Regions from separate parts of the Streptomyces sp. NPDC090022 genome, predicted to be linked through region 2. Evidence: riboswitches for the same ligand, from Rfam matches in the RefSeq annotation. Region 2 holds a riboswitch; the other holds the start of a gene.

What was found. A riboswitch is a leader RNA that binds a small molecule or an ion and turns the genes downstream of it on or off. The one in region 2 is predicted to bind ZMP and ZTP.
Region 1: it holds a riboswitch for ZMP and ZTP, as region 2 does, so the genes downstream of both, glyA (serine hydroxymethyltransferase) here and ACIPXB_RS16790 (bifunctional 5,10-methylenetetrahydrofolate dehydrogenase/5,10-methenyltetrahydrofolate cyclohydrolase) in region 2, are expected to answer to the same signal.

What each region holds. Positions count from the first base shown of each region.
Region 1 is NZ_JBIVFN010000037.1:18,786-26,363, forward strand. It holds gene glyA (serine hydroxymethyltransferase) at 1-1,115, opposite strand, end outside; ZMP/ZTP riboswitch at 1,150-1,240, opposite strand; gene rocD (ornithine--oxo-acid transaminase) at 1,388-2,575, shown strand; gene ACIPXB_RS35290 (glutathionylspermidine synthase family protein) at 2,630-3,820, opposite strand; gene ACIPXB_RS35295 (hypothetical protein) at 3,937-4,236, opposite strand; partial or broken gene ACIPXB_RS35300 (hypothetical protein) at 4,351-4,707, shown strand; gene ACIPXB_RS35305 (PLP-dependent aminotransferase family protein) at 4,941-6,383, opposite strand; gene ACIPXB_RS35310 (carboxymuconolactone decarboxylase family protein) at 6,430-6,927, shown strand; gene ACIPXB_RS35315 (malate dehydrogenase) at 7,013-7,578, opposite strand, start outside.
Region 2 is NZ_JBIVFN010000007.1:194,201-201,778, reverse strand. It holds gene ACIPXB_RS16800 (hypothetical protein) at 1-278, opposite strand, end outside; gene ACIPXB_RS16795 (hypothetical protein) at 464-2,821, opposite strand; gene ACIPXB_RS16790 (bifunctional 5,10-methylenetetrahydrofolate dehydrogenase/5,10-methenyltetrahydrofolate cyclohydrolase) at 2,944-3,795, opposite strand; ZMP/ZTP riboswitch at 3,905-4,020, opposite strand; gene ACIPXB_RS16785 (methyltransferase domain-containing protein) at 4,112-4,879, shown strand; gene ACIPXB_RS16780 (RNA polymerase sigma factor) at 5,083-6,660, shown strand; gene ACIPXB_RS16775 (hypothetical protein) at 6,672-7,578, opposite strand, start outside.

The DNA.
Region 1 (7,578 bases), on a different contig from region 2:
CCCGAGGGGTCGAAGGGCTTGCGCGGGTCGAACGGCACCGTGTTGTAGTTCACCACGATGCCCGCCCGGTCCAGCGCCTTGGCCGCCACCTTCCCCGGCACGTCCTTCCCCGTCAGGTCGATCAGGATCAGGTGGTTGTCGGTGCCGCCCGACACCAGGTCGAAGCCGCGCTCCAGCAGCGCCTCGGCCAGCGCCCCGGCGTTGGCGACGACCGCGTGCGCGTACGCCGCGAACGACGGCTGCGCGGCTTCGTGCAGCGCCACCGCGATGCCGGCCGTCGTCTGGTTGTGCGGGCCGCCCTGCAGGCCCGGGAAGACCGCCTTGTCGATGGCCTTGGCGTGCTCCTCGCGGCACATCAGCATCGCGCCGCGCGGCCCCCGCAGCGTCTTGTGCGTGGTCGTGGAGACCACGTCCACGTGCGGCACCGGCGAGGGGTGCGCGCCGCCCGCGATCAGGCCCGCGATGTGCGCGACGTCCGCGACGAGGACCGATCCGGCCTCCTCGGCGATCGCGGCGAAGGCCTCGAAGTCGATCGTGCGCGGCAGCGCCGTACCGCCGCAGAAGATCAGCTTCGGCCGCTCGGCCAGCGCGAGGTCGCGCACCGCGTCGTAGTCGATCAGGCCGGTGTCGGCGCGGACGCCGTACTGCACGCCCCGGAACCACGAGCCGGTCGCCGAGACGCCCCAGCCGTGCGTGAGGTGGCCGCCCATCGGCAGGGCCATGCCCATCACCGTGTCGCCGGGCTTCGCGAAGGCCAGGTAGACGGCGAGGTTGGCCGGGGAGCCGGAGTAGGGCTGGACGTTGGCGTGGTCGACGCCGAAGACGGCCTTCGCGCGGGCGACGGCGAGGGCCTCGACCTGGTCGATGTTCTGCTGGCCCTCGTAGTAGCGGCGGCCCGGGTAGCCCTCGCTGTACTTGTTCTGCAGGACGGTGCCGGAGGCCTCCAGCACGGCCGCCGAGACGTAGTTCTCGCTGGGGATCAGCCGCAGGGTCTCCGCCTGCAGGGCCTCCTCGGCGGCGACCAGCCCGGCGAGCGCCGGGTCGGTGGCGGCGAGCGCGCGATGGCGCGCGGACGGGGACGCGGCCGTGGACGGGAAGGACGGGGACGCGCTCATGGCGGCTCCTCCGGGGTCGATGTCGTTTCGTACCCCGCGAGGCCCAGGCGAGCGGCCCTGTGTGCGGACATGCGCGCACGACTCCCCCGGAGTTGGTTCCCCGTACGCCAGTCGCCGTGCGTACCGGACACCTTAGCGGCCGCGTCACGGGGAAGGTTTCCGCGTCCGGTATCCGAGCGACGATAGAAGTGACGTCACCCTCGTCACTCACTGGCCAGGACCGACGAAACGGAGATCCCGTGTCGACCACCACGCACACCACAGCGGACGCCATGCGCGCCGCGGACGCCCACAGCGCGCACAACTACCACCCGCTGCCCGTCGTCGTCGCCACCGCCGAGGGCGCGTGGATGACGGACGTGTCGGGCAAGCGCTACCTCGACATGCTCGCCGGCTACTCGGCCCTCAACTTCGGCCACGGCAACCGCCGCCTGATCGACGCCGCCAGAGCGCAGCTGGAACGCGTCACGCTGACCTCCCGCGCCTTCCACCACGACCGCTTCGCCGCCTTCTGCGCGGAGCTGGCCGCGCTGTGCGGCAAGGAGATGGTGCTGCCGATGAACACCGGTGCGGAGGCGGTCGAGACGGCCATCAAGACCGCCCGCAAGTGGGGGTACGAGGTCAAGGGCGTCCCCGACGGACAGGCCAAGATCGTCGTGGCGGCGAACAACTTCCACGGCCGCACCACGACCATCGTCTCCTTCTCCACCGATCACGAGGCGCGCGACCACTACGGTCCCTACACCCCCGGGTTCGAGATCGTCCCGTACGGCGACCTGACGGCGCTGGAGGCCGCGGTCACCGCGAACACCGTGGCCGTGCTGCTGGAGCCGATCCAGGGCGAGGCCGGCGTCCTGGTGCCGCCCGCCGGATACCTCGGCGGCGTACGCGAGCTGACGCGCGCGCGGAACGTGCTGTTCATGGCCGACGAGATCCAGTCCGGGCTCGGCCGCACCGGCCGGACCTTCGCGTGCGACCACGAGGACGTGGTGCCCGACGTCTACATCCTCGGCAAGGCGCTGGGCGGCGGTGTGGTGCCCGTCTCCGCCGTCGTCGCCGACCGCGACGTCCTCGGTGTGTTCCGGCCCGGCGAGCACGGCTCCACCTTCGGCGGCAACCCGCTGGCCTGCGCGGTCGCCCTGGAGGTCATCGCGATGCTGCGCGGCGGCGAGTACCAGGCGCGGGCCGCCGAACTCGGCGACCACCTGCACCAGGAGCTGGGGCTGCTGGTGGGCGGGGGCGCGGTGACGGCCGTACGCGGGCGCGGGCTGTGGGCCGGCGTGGACATCGACCCGTCGCACGGCACGGGCCGGGAGATCTCCGAGAAGCTGATGGAACGCGGGGTCCTGGTGAAGGACACCCACGGCTCCACCATCCGCATCGCGCCGCCACTGGTGATCACCAAGGAGGACCTGGACTGGGGCCTGGAGCAGCTCCGGGCGGTCCTGGCGGCGGAGTAGCGGTACGCCGGGCAGCCGGGCCGGAACGCCCCGGAAGGCCCCTCTTGCAGCCGGTTACAGGATGACGTGGGGCAGGAAGCGGGCGTACTCGTCCGTGACCGGCCCCGCCGATTCGCGGATGCCGAGCCCCGCCGCCTCGTCCTCGACGACCCACGCACCGAGCACCACCCGGTTGCCGTCGAAGTCGGGCAGCGGGGCCAGGCCCTGGAAGCAGACCGGCCCGTCGCCGTCGGCGCGCACGTACGGCGCCCCGCCCGCCTCGTGCAGGGTCACCCCGGCGCCCTCGCGGCCCAGGAGGGGCTTGGCGACGTACCCGGTGGTGGTGGCGAGTTCGCGCGGCCCGTCGAGGTAGGCGGGCAGCAGGTTCGGGTGGTCCGGGAAGAGCTCCCAGAGGATCGCCAGCAGCGCCTTGTTGGACAGCAGCATCTTCCAGGCGGGCTCGATCCAGCAGGTGGTGCCGGTGCCGCCGCCCTGGTCGATGGTGTCGAGGACCTGGGGGCCGAACTCGTCCGTGGCCAGCCACTCCCACGGGTAGAGCTTGAAGCAGCTGCGGATGAACCGGAGCCGCTCGTCGACGAAGCGGCCGGACAGCCGGTCCCAGCCGATCTTCTCGACGGCCAGCGCCTCGGTCTCCAGACCGGCCTGCTCGGCGGTCTCCTGGAGGTACGCGACCGTCATCAGGTCCTCGCCGAGCTCGTCGGCCTCGGAGTGCGCGAAGTGCACCGGGCCGGGCGGCAGCAGCTCGGCCTGGCGGCGCCAGGCGTCGACGAGCCGCTCGTGGAGGGAGTTCCACTGGTCGGCGCCGGGGAAGCACTCCTCCATCCAGAACCACTGCGGGCTGGCCGCCTCCACGAGGGAGGTGGGCGTGTCGGCGTTGTACTCCAGCATCTTGGCCGGGCCGGTGCCGTCGTAGCGCAGGTCGAAGCGGGCGTAGAGGGAGGGCTGCTCGGCGCGGCGCCGCCAGGACTCGGCGACGACCTCCTTCAGACGGGGGTCGGTGATCCCGAGGTCGGCGAACCGGTCCTGAGAGACGATGTGCTCGGCCGCGGCCAGGCACATCGCGTGCAGCTCCTCCACGACCTCCTCCAGCGCCTCGACCTCGGGCAGCGTGAAGGAGTAGTACGCGCTCTCGTCCCAGTACGGGCGCAGGGAGTCGTCGGGGTAACGGGTGAGGGGGTAGATGAGCCCCTGCTCCTCGACGGTCCGCTGCCAGTCGGGGCGCGGTTCGATGGTGTGCCGCTGCATGATGCCGATGCCGATCCGTCCGTACTCGTGCCGCGGCGGATACCGCCGCCGGCGCCTGGCATGGGCCCGTGGCCCGTGGGCCCGGGCCCGTCCCGCCCCTGACCTCCCCCCAGGCCTCAGCCGCCGGAGGAGGACGAGCCGCCGCCGAGGCCGCCGCGCTTGACGGCGTCCTTGTCAAAACTGCCGCCGGTGACCTTGCCGGCGCTGACGTAGCCGCCGTAGTAGTGCGAGCCGCGGCCGCCCTTCTTGCACTCCTTCATGGAGTACTGGTCGAGCGTGACGCGGTCGGCGCAGCGCCGGTCCGGCTCGTTGCTGCTGCCGCAGGCGACGAGGCTGGCGGCGAGCAGGCCCATGCCGCCGAGGGCGACCGTGCCGGAGCGCATGCGGCGTTTGCTGGTGGTACTGCTGCTGTCCATGTCCGAGGCTCCCCCTTGTGGCGTGCTGCCGGACAGACTAGAGGCGTGGAGGGGAGGGATGGAATCCGGCCGCCCGCCCCGGCCTTCCCCTGGAGTCCTTTTGTGCTGCTTGGGATGATCTGCGCGCTCGGTGCGGCGGTCTGCTCCGGTACGGCGTCCGTACTGCAGGCGGTGGCGACACGGGCGGCGGAGCCGGGGACCGGGTCCGGGGTGGACCCCGGACTGCTGTGGCGCGCGGCACGGCAGTGGCGGTATCTGCTCGGTCTGGTGCTCGACGGGGTCGGGTTCGTGCTCCAGATCGTGGCGCTGCGGTCGATCCCGATCTACGCGGTGAGCGCGGCGCTGGCGGGCAGCCTCGCGGTGACGGCAGTGGTCGCGGCGCGGCTGCTGCGGGTACGGCTGTCGGCGGCCGAGTGGGGGGCGGTGGGCGTCCTGTGCCTGGGCCTGGCGCTGCTGGGGCTGTCCTCGGGGTTCCTGCTGCTCGACCGCGGCGCCGCGTTGACGGGGTCGAGCCGCTGCGCGGGGCTCCTCCCCCACCCCGCCCCTTCCCGAAACCGGGGCTCCGCCCCAGACCCCACCCGCGCGCTGCGCGCCCGGTGCGCTCAAAACGCCGCGCAGGCTGAATCCACCGCCGCCGGGCACCCTGGGCGTTTGAGGCGCGGGGACCGGGGCCAGGTGGCCCCGGCCTGAGTCGCCAGGCGGGCCTACGGAAGGGTGGCCGTCAGGGCGGCCAGCGTCGGGGTCCAGGCGCTGTCCGGCGGCGTCGCGTACCCCACCACCACCGCATCCCGCGCCGGCAGCTCGGCGTCCGGGTGGCGGAACAGCGACAGGCCCTCCAGCGCCAGGTCGTGCCACGCCGCCGACTGCACCACCGACCGCTCCGTACCCGGCGGCAGGTCGAGGACCGCGTGCAGCCCGGCCGCGATGCCCGACACCCGGACCCGGCCCTCCAGGGCCGCGACCAGCTGGTCGCGGCGCCGCCGGTACCGCAGCCGCATGCTCCGCACGTGCCGGTCGTACGCCCCCGACCGCAAGAACTCGGCCAGCGTCAGCTGGTCCAGGGCGCTCGACGTCCAGTCCGCCCGCCCCTTGGCCGCCATGACCGCGTCCAGCAGCCCCGGCGGCACCACCATCCACCCCATCCGCAGCCCCGGCGCCAGGGACTTGCTCGCCGTACCGAGGTACAGCACCCGGTCCGGGTCCAGACCCTGCAGCGCGCCCACCGGCTGCCGGTCGTAGCGGAACTCCCCGTCGTAGTCGTCCTCCAGGATCACGCCCCCCGACGTCCGCGCCCAGTCCACCGCCGCCGCCCGCCGCTCCGGCGTCAGCGCGACGCCCGTCGGGAACTGGTGCGCCGGCGTCAGCAGCACCGCGCCCGCCGGCATCCCCGCCAGGTCCTGCGTCCGCGCGCCCGCCGCGTCGAGTCCGACCGGCACCGTCCGCAGCCCCACCTGCGCCAGCAGCCGGCGGTGCACGTGGACCGCGTACGCCTCCACCGCCAGCTCCCGCACCCGCCGCGCCCTCAGCATCCGCCCGACCAGCATCAGCCCGTGCGCGAACCCGGACGTCAGCACGATCCGCTCCGGGTCCGCCGCCACGCCACGGGCCCGCGCCAGGTACCCGGCCAGGGCCTCCCGCAGTTCGACACGGCCCCGCGGGTCGCCGTACCCGAACGCCTCGTTCGGCGCGTCCAGCAGCGCCCGCCGGGCCGCCGACAGCCAGGCCGTCCGGGGGAAGCCGGCCAGGTCGGGCGAGCCGGGCATCAGGCTGTACGTGGGGCCCCGGCGCACGGCCGGCCGCCGTACGGCCTGCTGCCCGGCACCCACACCACCCCTGGCGCCCCCGGCACCCCCCGCGCCCCCGGCGCCCTTGCGCGGACGCGCCCGTTCCGCGACCCTCGTACCGGACCCCTGGCGGGCCGTCAGCCACCCCTCGGCGACCAGCTCGCCGTACGCCTCGGCGACCGTGTTCCGCGCGATCCCCAGGTCCGCCGCCAGCGTGCGCGAGCTCGGCAGCCGGGTCCCCGGCGCCAGCCGGCCGCTGCGCGCGGCCTCGCGCAGCGCCTCGGCGAGGCCGGCCCGCAGGCCACGCCCCGCGACCGGTTCCAGATGCAGGTCAGCCCCGAAAGTGGCCCACGATTGCGTCATGGATATGGACCATATCGTCGGGACGTTTCCTTCCTAGCCTGGGTGCATGACCACGAACCAGGAACACGCTCACGAGCACACACCCCGCATGCAGCTGGCCAAGCTCGCACCGGAGGTGTACAAGGCCGTCCTCGCCCTGGAGATCGCCTCCCGCAAGGGCCTGGACCCCACGCTCGTCGAGCTCGTCAAGATCCGCGCCTCGCAGCTCAACCACTGCGCGTTCTGTCTCGACATGCACACCAAGGACGCCCTCGCGGCGGGCGAGAGCGTCGAGCGCATCGTGCTGCTCGGCACCTGGGAGGAGTCGCGGCACTTCTACACCGAGAAGGAGCTCGCCGCGATCGAACTGACCGAGGCCGTCACCGTCCTGACCGACGGCTTCGTCCCCGACGAGGTCTACGAGAAGGCCGCGAAGCACTTCGAGGAGAAGGAGCTCGCGCAGCTCATCTCGGTGATCGCGACCATCAACGTCTGGAACCGCTTCGGCGTCACCACCCGCATGGTCCCGGGCCACTACACGCCGGGCATGTACAAGACCTCGTAGCCTCCTGGTCGGGAACACCGGAACACCCCGGCCGATGACGGCCGGGGCGTTCCGGTTGCCTTGCACGGTTACCCGCGCGGGCGGGTCAGATCAGGCCGAGCTCGCGCACCGCGTCGCGCTCCTCCGCGAGCTCCGCGACCGACGCGTCGATGCGCGCACGGGAGAACTCGTTGATGTCCAGGCCCTGGACGATCTCGTACGTGCCGTCCTTGCAGACGACCGGGAAGGACGAGATGAGGCCCTCGGGGACGCCGTAGGAGCCGTCCGACGGGATGCCCATGGAGGTCCAGTCGCCCTCGGCGGTGCCGTTGACCCAGGTGTGGACGTGGTCGATGGCGGCGTTGGCGGCGGAGGCGGCCGAGGACGCGCCACGGGCCTCGATGATCGCCGCGCCGCGCTTGGCGACGGTCGGGATGAAGTCGTCGGCGAGCCAGGCCTGGTCGTTCACGACCTCGGCGGCGTTCTTGCCGGCGATCTCCGCGTGGAAGATGTCCGGGTACTGGGTCGCCGAGTGGTTGCCCCAGATCGTCAGGCGCTTGATGTCGGAGACGGCGGCACCGGTCTTGGCGGCCAGCTGCGAGATCGCGCGGTTGTGGTCCAGGCGGGTCATCGCGGTGAAGCGCTCGGCCGGTACGTCCGGGGCGGCGGCCT
Region 2 (7,578 bases):
CAGACGTAGTTGATCTCGACCACGGCCGTGACCGCGCCGCCGGCGGGCCGCTGCCGCGAGGCCAGCCAGCCGACCGCGGCGCCGTACGCGACGAGCAGCAGGCCGAGGTCCAGCAGCAGCCCCTGCCCGATCCCGAGCAGCCGCCCGAGCGGCGCCGAGAAGGCGACGTAGGCGAGCCCGTTGGCGGTGGTGACGACGGAGTCGAGGGCGAGGAACCGCCGCAGCGCGACCTGCGGCCGGTCGGTACGGGCGATGCTGCCGAGCAGGGTTGCGGACATGACGGATCAGCCTCCATCGAGGGTCGGGCGCGGAAGGGGATTCGGGTACCGGCCCCCGGAGGACGAGTGCGCGCCCTCCGGGACCCGATACCCCTACCTTGCCGCCGCCCCGCTACCTGGTCGATTACGTCGGAGGTAATGCCCGTGGGCCGGGGCCGACAGCCACGCGGGGGCGGGCCGTGAGGTCATCCGGGGCCGGGGAGCCACGCGGGCGCGGGGCCGCCCGTCACGTCGAGGCCGCGGCCGAGGAGGTCGTCGGGATCGTCGAGCCTGCCGGACTGCGCCCAGAGCCGGCCCAGGAGACTGCGGGCTCTGGACTGCCCGGCGTCGAGGGCGGCCAGGGCAGTCCGCTCGGCTGCCGCCCGTTCCCCCGAGGCCTCGTAGTCCCAGGCGAGTTCCGCGAGCGCGGGGAGGTGCCCGGCGGCCACCGCCTCCTCGTACAGGTGCCGCGCCTCGTCCCCTCGGCCGCTTCTGCTCAGGATCCCCGCCAGCCAGGTGGCGGCGTGCTGATCGCCCTCGGCGGCCGCCTGTCGCCATACCGCCAGGCCCGCCTCCTCCCCGTGCTCCGCCTCGGCCGTGCCGGCGAGGACCATCAGGGCGTGGAATCTGCCCATGTACGGGAGCGCCGGCAGGTTGACCATGCGCGCCGGGGGCAGTCCGCCCAGGTCGGCCGATTGGCGCAGGATGCGCGTCCCCTCCACCGGGTCCTCGCTCATGACGACGTGCCCCAGCAGGGCCATCGGGAACGAGTCGCCGCTCGCCAGCGCCTCCCAGGCCGCCGCTTCCGCGCCGGCCGCGTCTCCCCGCCGCGCTCGTTCGAGGGTCAGCTCCCCGACCGCGTGAACGTGTCCTGCGGCCATGGCGCGCCGGTACAGCGCCTCCGCCCCGTCCTCGTCACCCGCCCGCATGCGATCGGTCGCGAGGAGCGTGAGCGCCGCCAGGTCACCGCTTTCCGCGGCAGCTCGGGTCAGCCGCTCGATCTCCTCGCTGTCGGACGTGTACCGCGCATCGGCCAGGAGCAGCATGGCCTCCGTGTTTCCGGCCCGAAGCCCTTCGCGGGCGTACCGCTCCGCCCGCTCGTAGTCCTCCGCCTCGTCGTACCAATGGGCCAGGTCGGTCAGAGCGCCGGAGTCACCGTGTTCGTGCGCCGTCGCGATGAGCGCCACGGCCTCGTCCTCGTGGCCCCGCTCCCACCGCAAGCGGGCCATCTCGACCCACCCGCGCGGTTCGCCCTCCTCCCCCGCCCGCCGGAACAGCGCGTCGGCGAGCGCGAACCGGCTCCTGTTCTCGGCGGAACCGCCCAGGGCGAGGAGGTCCGCGGGACCGGCCGCGTGCCCCCGTACGGCGTCCCAGAAGCCCTGGGGTGGGAAGATCCGCGCCCGGGTGAGGCGTCCGTGGTGGTCGAGGAAGTCGGCCAGCCGCCGTACGCCGGGCTCGGCGCCCATGCCCCCGGCTGCCACGACACCGCTGAGCGACCGGACCACACCCCTGATCTCCGTCTCGGCGAAGGCCAGTGCGCGGTCGAACCAGTCGGGCGGGGCGGCGGCCCGCTGGGCCTCGGTCAGGTACGCCGGAGCCGCCGCCTCCAGCAGACCCAGCGGGAGCGCCGCGCCGTAGCCGAGCCGCCGGGCGTCCATGGCCGCCGTCAGGACGGCCCGGCCGTAGCAGGCGGACCCGCCGTCGGCGGACTCGTAGTGCTCGACGAGCTGGGGGGCCGCGGCCAGGGTCTGGGTGATCGCTCCGTCCCGCCCGGTGAGCAGGGCGAGTTCGAGGGAGGGGTCGCGGCCGTCCCCCGCCGCGTCGATCGCCGCACCCGAGAACGTGGCGGGCACGGGGAAGACGTCGGCCTGGGTCAGCAGGGCCCGGACCTGGCGGTGGGGGTCCTCACGCAGCCCCTCCGGGCGTTCGGAGAGCCGCCGCGCGTGTTCGGGCCACATGGTCATCAGGACCACGAAGGGCCGGTCCGTCTCCAGCAGCCGGCGCAGCCGCAGCGCGGCCCGCTCGCCGTCGGGGCCGGTGAGGACGTTCTGCGCCTCGTCCAGCCACAGCACCAGGTGCGGGTCCACCGCATCGGTGGCGAGCGCGTCGAGCAGTTCGAGCAGGCTCTGCCCGCTCTTGGGGAAGGCCAGGTGCCGGTCGCCGCAACACGACCTGACCGCCTCATATCCCGTACGGGACTTGCCCGTGCACGATTCCCCCCGCACCAGCACCACGGAGGGCCGCCCCGCGTCGGCCGCCCGCGTGAGGCAGGCGCGCAGCGCCCGGTCGTGATCGCGGACGACGTACGCGGGCAGGACGAACCGCGCCGGGTCCGCCTCCCGCGCGCCCGCGACCGCCGGGTGGACCCCGAGCCGGCCGGGCGGCCAGTCGGCGACGGGCCGCGGCCGGTCGGACAGCGGGGCCGACCGGTGTGCGGCGGGCCGTACGGCAGGGTCCGGGAGCCCGGAATCGCTCCCGACCGCGCTCCGAGCACCCTGGAGGAGTCCCTGCGCCCTGCGCACGGCGGCGGAGAGGTCCTCCGGCCCGCGTCCCGACTCCCTCATGCGCTCCCCACCGTGCCCGCTCTCCCCGAGCCGCCAGGATGCCGCACCCCCGGGGCACGCGGAAACGCCGACGCCCCCGGGCCGGGACCGGCCGGGGGCGTCGGATCACGTCACATGAGGTGTCAGAGCAGGTCCGACAGGGCGAGGCCCGCCTGGGTGGCGGCGGCCTGGACCGTCTGTTCCAGGAGGACCGCGATGGTCATGGGGCCGACGCCGCCCGGGACCGGGGTGATCAGGGAGGCGCGTTCGGCGGCCGAGGCGAAGTGGACGTCGCCGACGTTGCCCTCGTTGTAGCCGGCGTCCAGGACGACCGCGCCCGGCTTGATGTCCTCGCCGCGGATGAACTCGGCCTTGCCGACGGCGGCGACCAGGACGTCCGCCTGGCGCACGAGGGAGGAGAGGTCCTGGGTGCGGGAGTGGCAGTAGGTGACGGTGGCGTTCTGCTCCAGGAGCAGCATGCCGGCCGGCTTGCCGAGGATCGCGCTGCGGCCGACGACGACCGCGTGCTTGCCGGTGAGGTCGACGTCGTACTCCTCCAGCAGGCGCATGATGCCGCCGGGGGTGCAGGAGACGAAGCCCGGCAGGCCGAAGCCCATCGCGGCGAAGGAGTGCATGGTGACGCCGTCGACGTCCTTGCCCGGGGCGATGGCCTCGAAGGCGGCGCGCTCGTCGATGTGGTGCGGGACCGGGTGCTGGAGCAGGATGCCGCTGATCTCCGGGTCCCCGGAGAGGCCGGTGATCACCGCGACCAGCTCCTCCGTCGTCGTCTCCGCCGGGAGGGCGACGTGGCGGGAGGTGATGCCGGCCTTGGCGCAACGGTTCTGCTTCATCCGTACGTAGGTCACGGACGCCGGGTCCTCGCCGACCAGGACGGTCGCGAGGCAGGGCGCGGTGCCGGTGCGGGCGGTGAGCGCGGCGGCGTAGCGGGCCGTCTGCTCGCTGATGCGGCGGGCGACGGCGGTGCCGTCCATCATGCGGGCGGAAGGGGTGGCGGCGGGGGTGGCCTGAGCGGTCGTCTGGGCAGTCGTCTGGGCAGTCGTCACGGGATCTCCTGAACGTCGCTGCGGATCGCGGTTCGCGGTAGCGGTTCGCCCAGGCGCGCGGCAGTGGACGTCACCCGGGGTTACGCGAGGTACCTCCGAGTACGCCGGGCCGCTCCCCGGTGGTGATCCACCCAAGCGCCAGTCACGGCCCGCTGCCCACTGTAGTCGACGCCGGCCGGCCCGGGCCGGACCCGGCCGCCCGCCTTATCCGGTGGAGAGCTCGCGCCCCAACTGGGACGATCAAGACATGACACCCATTTTCGACCATCTCGTGGCCGAGGCCGAGTCGGTCTCGGTGGACGGCTGGGACTTCTCCTGGCTGGACGGCCGGGCCAGCGAGCAGCGTCCCTCCTGGGGCTACCAGCGCCTCCTGGGCCAGAAGCTCGCCGGCGTGCGCGCGGCCCTGGACATCCAGACCGGCGGGGGCGAGGTCCTCGCCGGTGCGATCGGCGCGGGCGGGCCGCCGCTGATGGCGGCCACCGAGTCCTGGCCCCCGAACGTCGACCGGGCGACCCGGCTGCTGCACCCGCTGGGCGCGGTCGTCGTCGCGGACACCGACGAGCCGCCGCTGCCCTTCGGCGACGCGGCCTTCGACCTGGTCACCAGCCGCCATCCGGTGACCATCTGGTGGGAGGAGATCGCCCGGGTCCTCAAGCCCGGCGGCACCTACTTCTCGCAGCAGGTCGGGCCGGCGAGCGTCTTCGAGCTCGTCGAGTACTTCCTGGGCCCGCAGCCCGAGGAGGTCCGGCGGGCCCGGCACCCCGACGACGCGGCCGCCGACGCCGCCCGGGCCGGCCTGGAGGTGGTGGACCTGCGCTCGGAACGGCTGCGGACGGAGTTCGGCGACATCGGGGCCGTGATCTATTTCCTGCGGAAGGTGATCTGGATGGTTCCGGGCTTCACGGTCGGCCACTACCGGGACCGGCTGCGGGAGCTGCACGAACAGATCGAACGGCAGGGTCCGTTCGTCGCGCACACCGCCCGCTTCCTCATCGAGGCCCGTAAAACGGGATGATGGAGGAGACTGGACATCGGTTGCGTCTCGACAGCGTGGCGCAGGTCACTCAATTCAGTGCGTAACGAATCGACTCGGGCATGCGATGAACCGACAGGTGTCTTCGCGCGCCGCCGGAATACCGACCCCGTCGGGCCTGTTTCCGCTGGGACGCGCGATGATGTCCCGCCCGCCATTTATCTGTTCGCAACGAGAGGCTCCTTGTGTCGCTCAGCCCGTCCCGTACGTTCCCTCCGGAGATCGCCGAATCCGAGGCCCTGGTCGCTCTTGTCGAGCGCGGCCGCGAGCAGGGTCACATCAACGGTGACGACGTGCGCCAGGCCTTCGAGGCCGGTCGCATCCCGGTGGACCAGTGGAAGCGGGTCCTGCGCAGCCTGAACCAGGTCCTGGACGAGGAGGGCGTGGCGCTGCACGTCAGCGCCGCCCCGGCCACGAAGACCGCCGCCAAGAAGCCCCGCAAGGCGGCGGCCCCGGCTCGTACGGTGACCAAGAAGGCGGCGGCCGCGCCGCGCCCCATCGGCGCGCGCAAGACCGCGGCCGCGGTGCCCGCCACCGCTGCCGCGATATCCGCTCCTGCCCCCTCGACCGCCGCGGCCACCGAGGACGAGACGGCCGCCGTCGCCGAGCCCAAGAAGCGGACGGTCAAGAAGACCGCCGCGAAGAAGACCGCCACCAAGAAGACGGCGGCGAAGAAGACCAGCGCCAAGGACGACGCCGAAGCCGGTGAGAACCCGGAGCTCGAGGGCGACGACCTGTTCGAGGACCTCGCCGACGAGCCGGAGGAGGACACCGCCAAGGCCGGCACCCAGGGCTTCGTGCTGTCCGACGAGGACGACGACGACGCTCCGGCCCAGACCGTCATGGTCGCCGGCGCCACCGCCGACCCGGTCAAGGACTACCTCAAGCTCATCGGCAAGGTGCCGCTGCTCAACGCCGAGCAGGAGGTCGAGCTCGCCAAGCGCATCGAGGCGGGCCTGTTCTCCGAGTACAAGCTCGAGGAGGAGGACGACCACAAGCCGGCCTACCGCCGCGAGCTGGAGATCCTGGTCGAGGACGGCCGGCGCGCCAAGAACCACCTGCTGGAGGCCAACCTCCGGCTCGTGGTCTCGCTCGCCAAGCGCTACACGGGCCGCGGCATGCTCTTCCTGGACCTGATCCAGGAGGGCAACGTCGGCCTGATCCGCGCCGTGGAGAAGTTCGACTACACCAAGGGCTTCAAGTTCTCCACGTACGCGACCTGGTGGATCCGGCAGGCGATCACGCGTGCCATGGCCGACCAGTCGCGCACGATCCGTATCCCCGTCCACATGGTCGAGATCATCAACAAGCTCGCCCGTGTGCAGCGCCAGATGCTCCAGGACCTCGGCCGGGAGCCCACTCCGGAGGAGCTGGGCAAGGAGCTCGACATGACCCCGGAGAAGGTCATCGAGGTCCAGAAGTACGGCCGTGAGCCGATCTCCCTGCACACCCCCCTGGGTGAGGAGGGCGACAGCGAGTTCGGTGACCTCATCGAGGACTCCGAGGCGGTCGTCCCGGCGGACGCGGTCTCCTTCACCTTCCTCCAGGAGCAGCTCCAGTCGATCCTGGGCACGCTCTCCGAGCGCGAGGCGGGTGTCGTGTCCATGCGGTACGGCCTGAACGACGGCCAGCCGAAGACCCTGGACGAGATCGGCCGCGTGTACGGCGTCACGCGTGAGCGGATCCGGCAGATCGAGTCCAAGACCATGTCGAAGCTGCGCCACCCGTCGCGTTCGCAGGTCCTGCGCGACTACCTCGACTGAGAGGTACGCGGTCAGGCCAGGCGGAACACCGGGCCCACCGGTGTGAACGGCAGGGAGGCACCCTGCGGGATCAGGAAGGCGTGCTCGCGCCTGATCCGCAGGGTGTCGCACCACCCGTCCGTGATCACCAGGACCGGAGCTCCGGGCGGGAAGTCCTCCGCCCGCTGGAGCAGGTCGATGCCCGGCTGCAGCTCGGTGCCGCCACGACCCCGCACCCGTACCCGGCCGGCGATCTCGGTCGGCGGCAGATAGCCCGCGTCGTACGGCGCCGCGTCGCAGAACACGACGCGGGCGGCCGGTACGTCGCGGGCTTCCGCGTACGAGGCGATGGCGCCCAGGGCCTTGCCCAGCAGGGCCCGGTCCATCGAACCGGAGGTGTCGAGCACCACGCCGAAGGTGCAGCGCGCCACCTCCTCCGGCGGGAAGTACCGGCCCGCGCGCGGGATGTCCGGGGTGGCGGCCTGCCGGCGCGCCGGCCGCCCGTAGGTCCGTACCGGCTCGGGCCGGGGGACGTACTCGTCGAACCAGCGCGCCAGCTTCGCGTCCCACGGCACGGGCGGATGGGCCAGCGCCCGGATCTCCTCGACCAGCCCGGCGGGCAGCAGCCCGCGGTCCCCGGCCCGGTGCAGGTCCAGGCCCTGGACCAGGCCGCGCCGGTAGAACGCGTCGAGGTCGGTGTACGGGCGGGCCGCGCCGTGCGGCAGCGGCTCGCCGAGGATGTCGCCGACGCCCTTGCCGCACAGGGTGGCCAGCCGGCGCGTCCGGCGCAGGTCGGCGGTGATCCGGTCGTACACCTCCTCGACCGAGAGCCCGCGCAGCTGCGGGTCGTGCAGCAGCCCCTCGGGCATCTCGCCGACGGCCATCTCCACCAGCCAGCCGTTGACGACGTAGTCGGCGGCGACGTTGTGCAGGAACGGG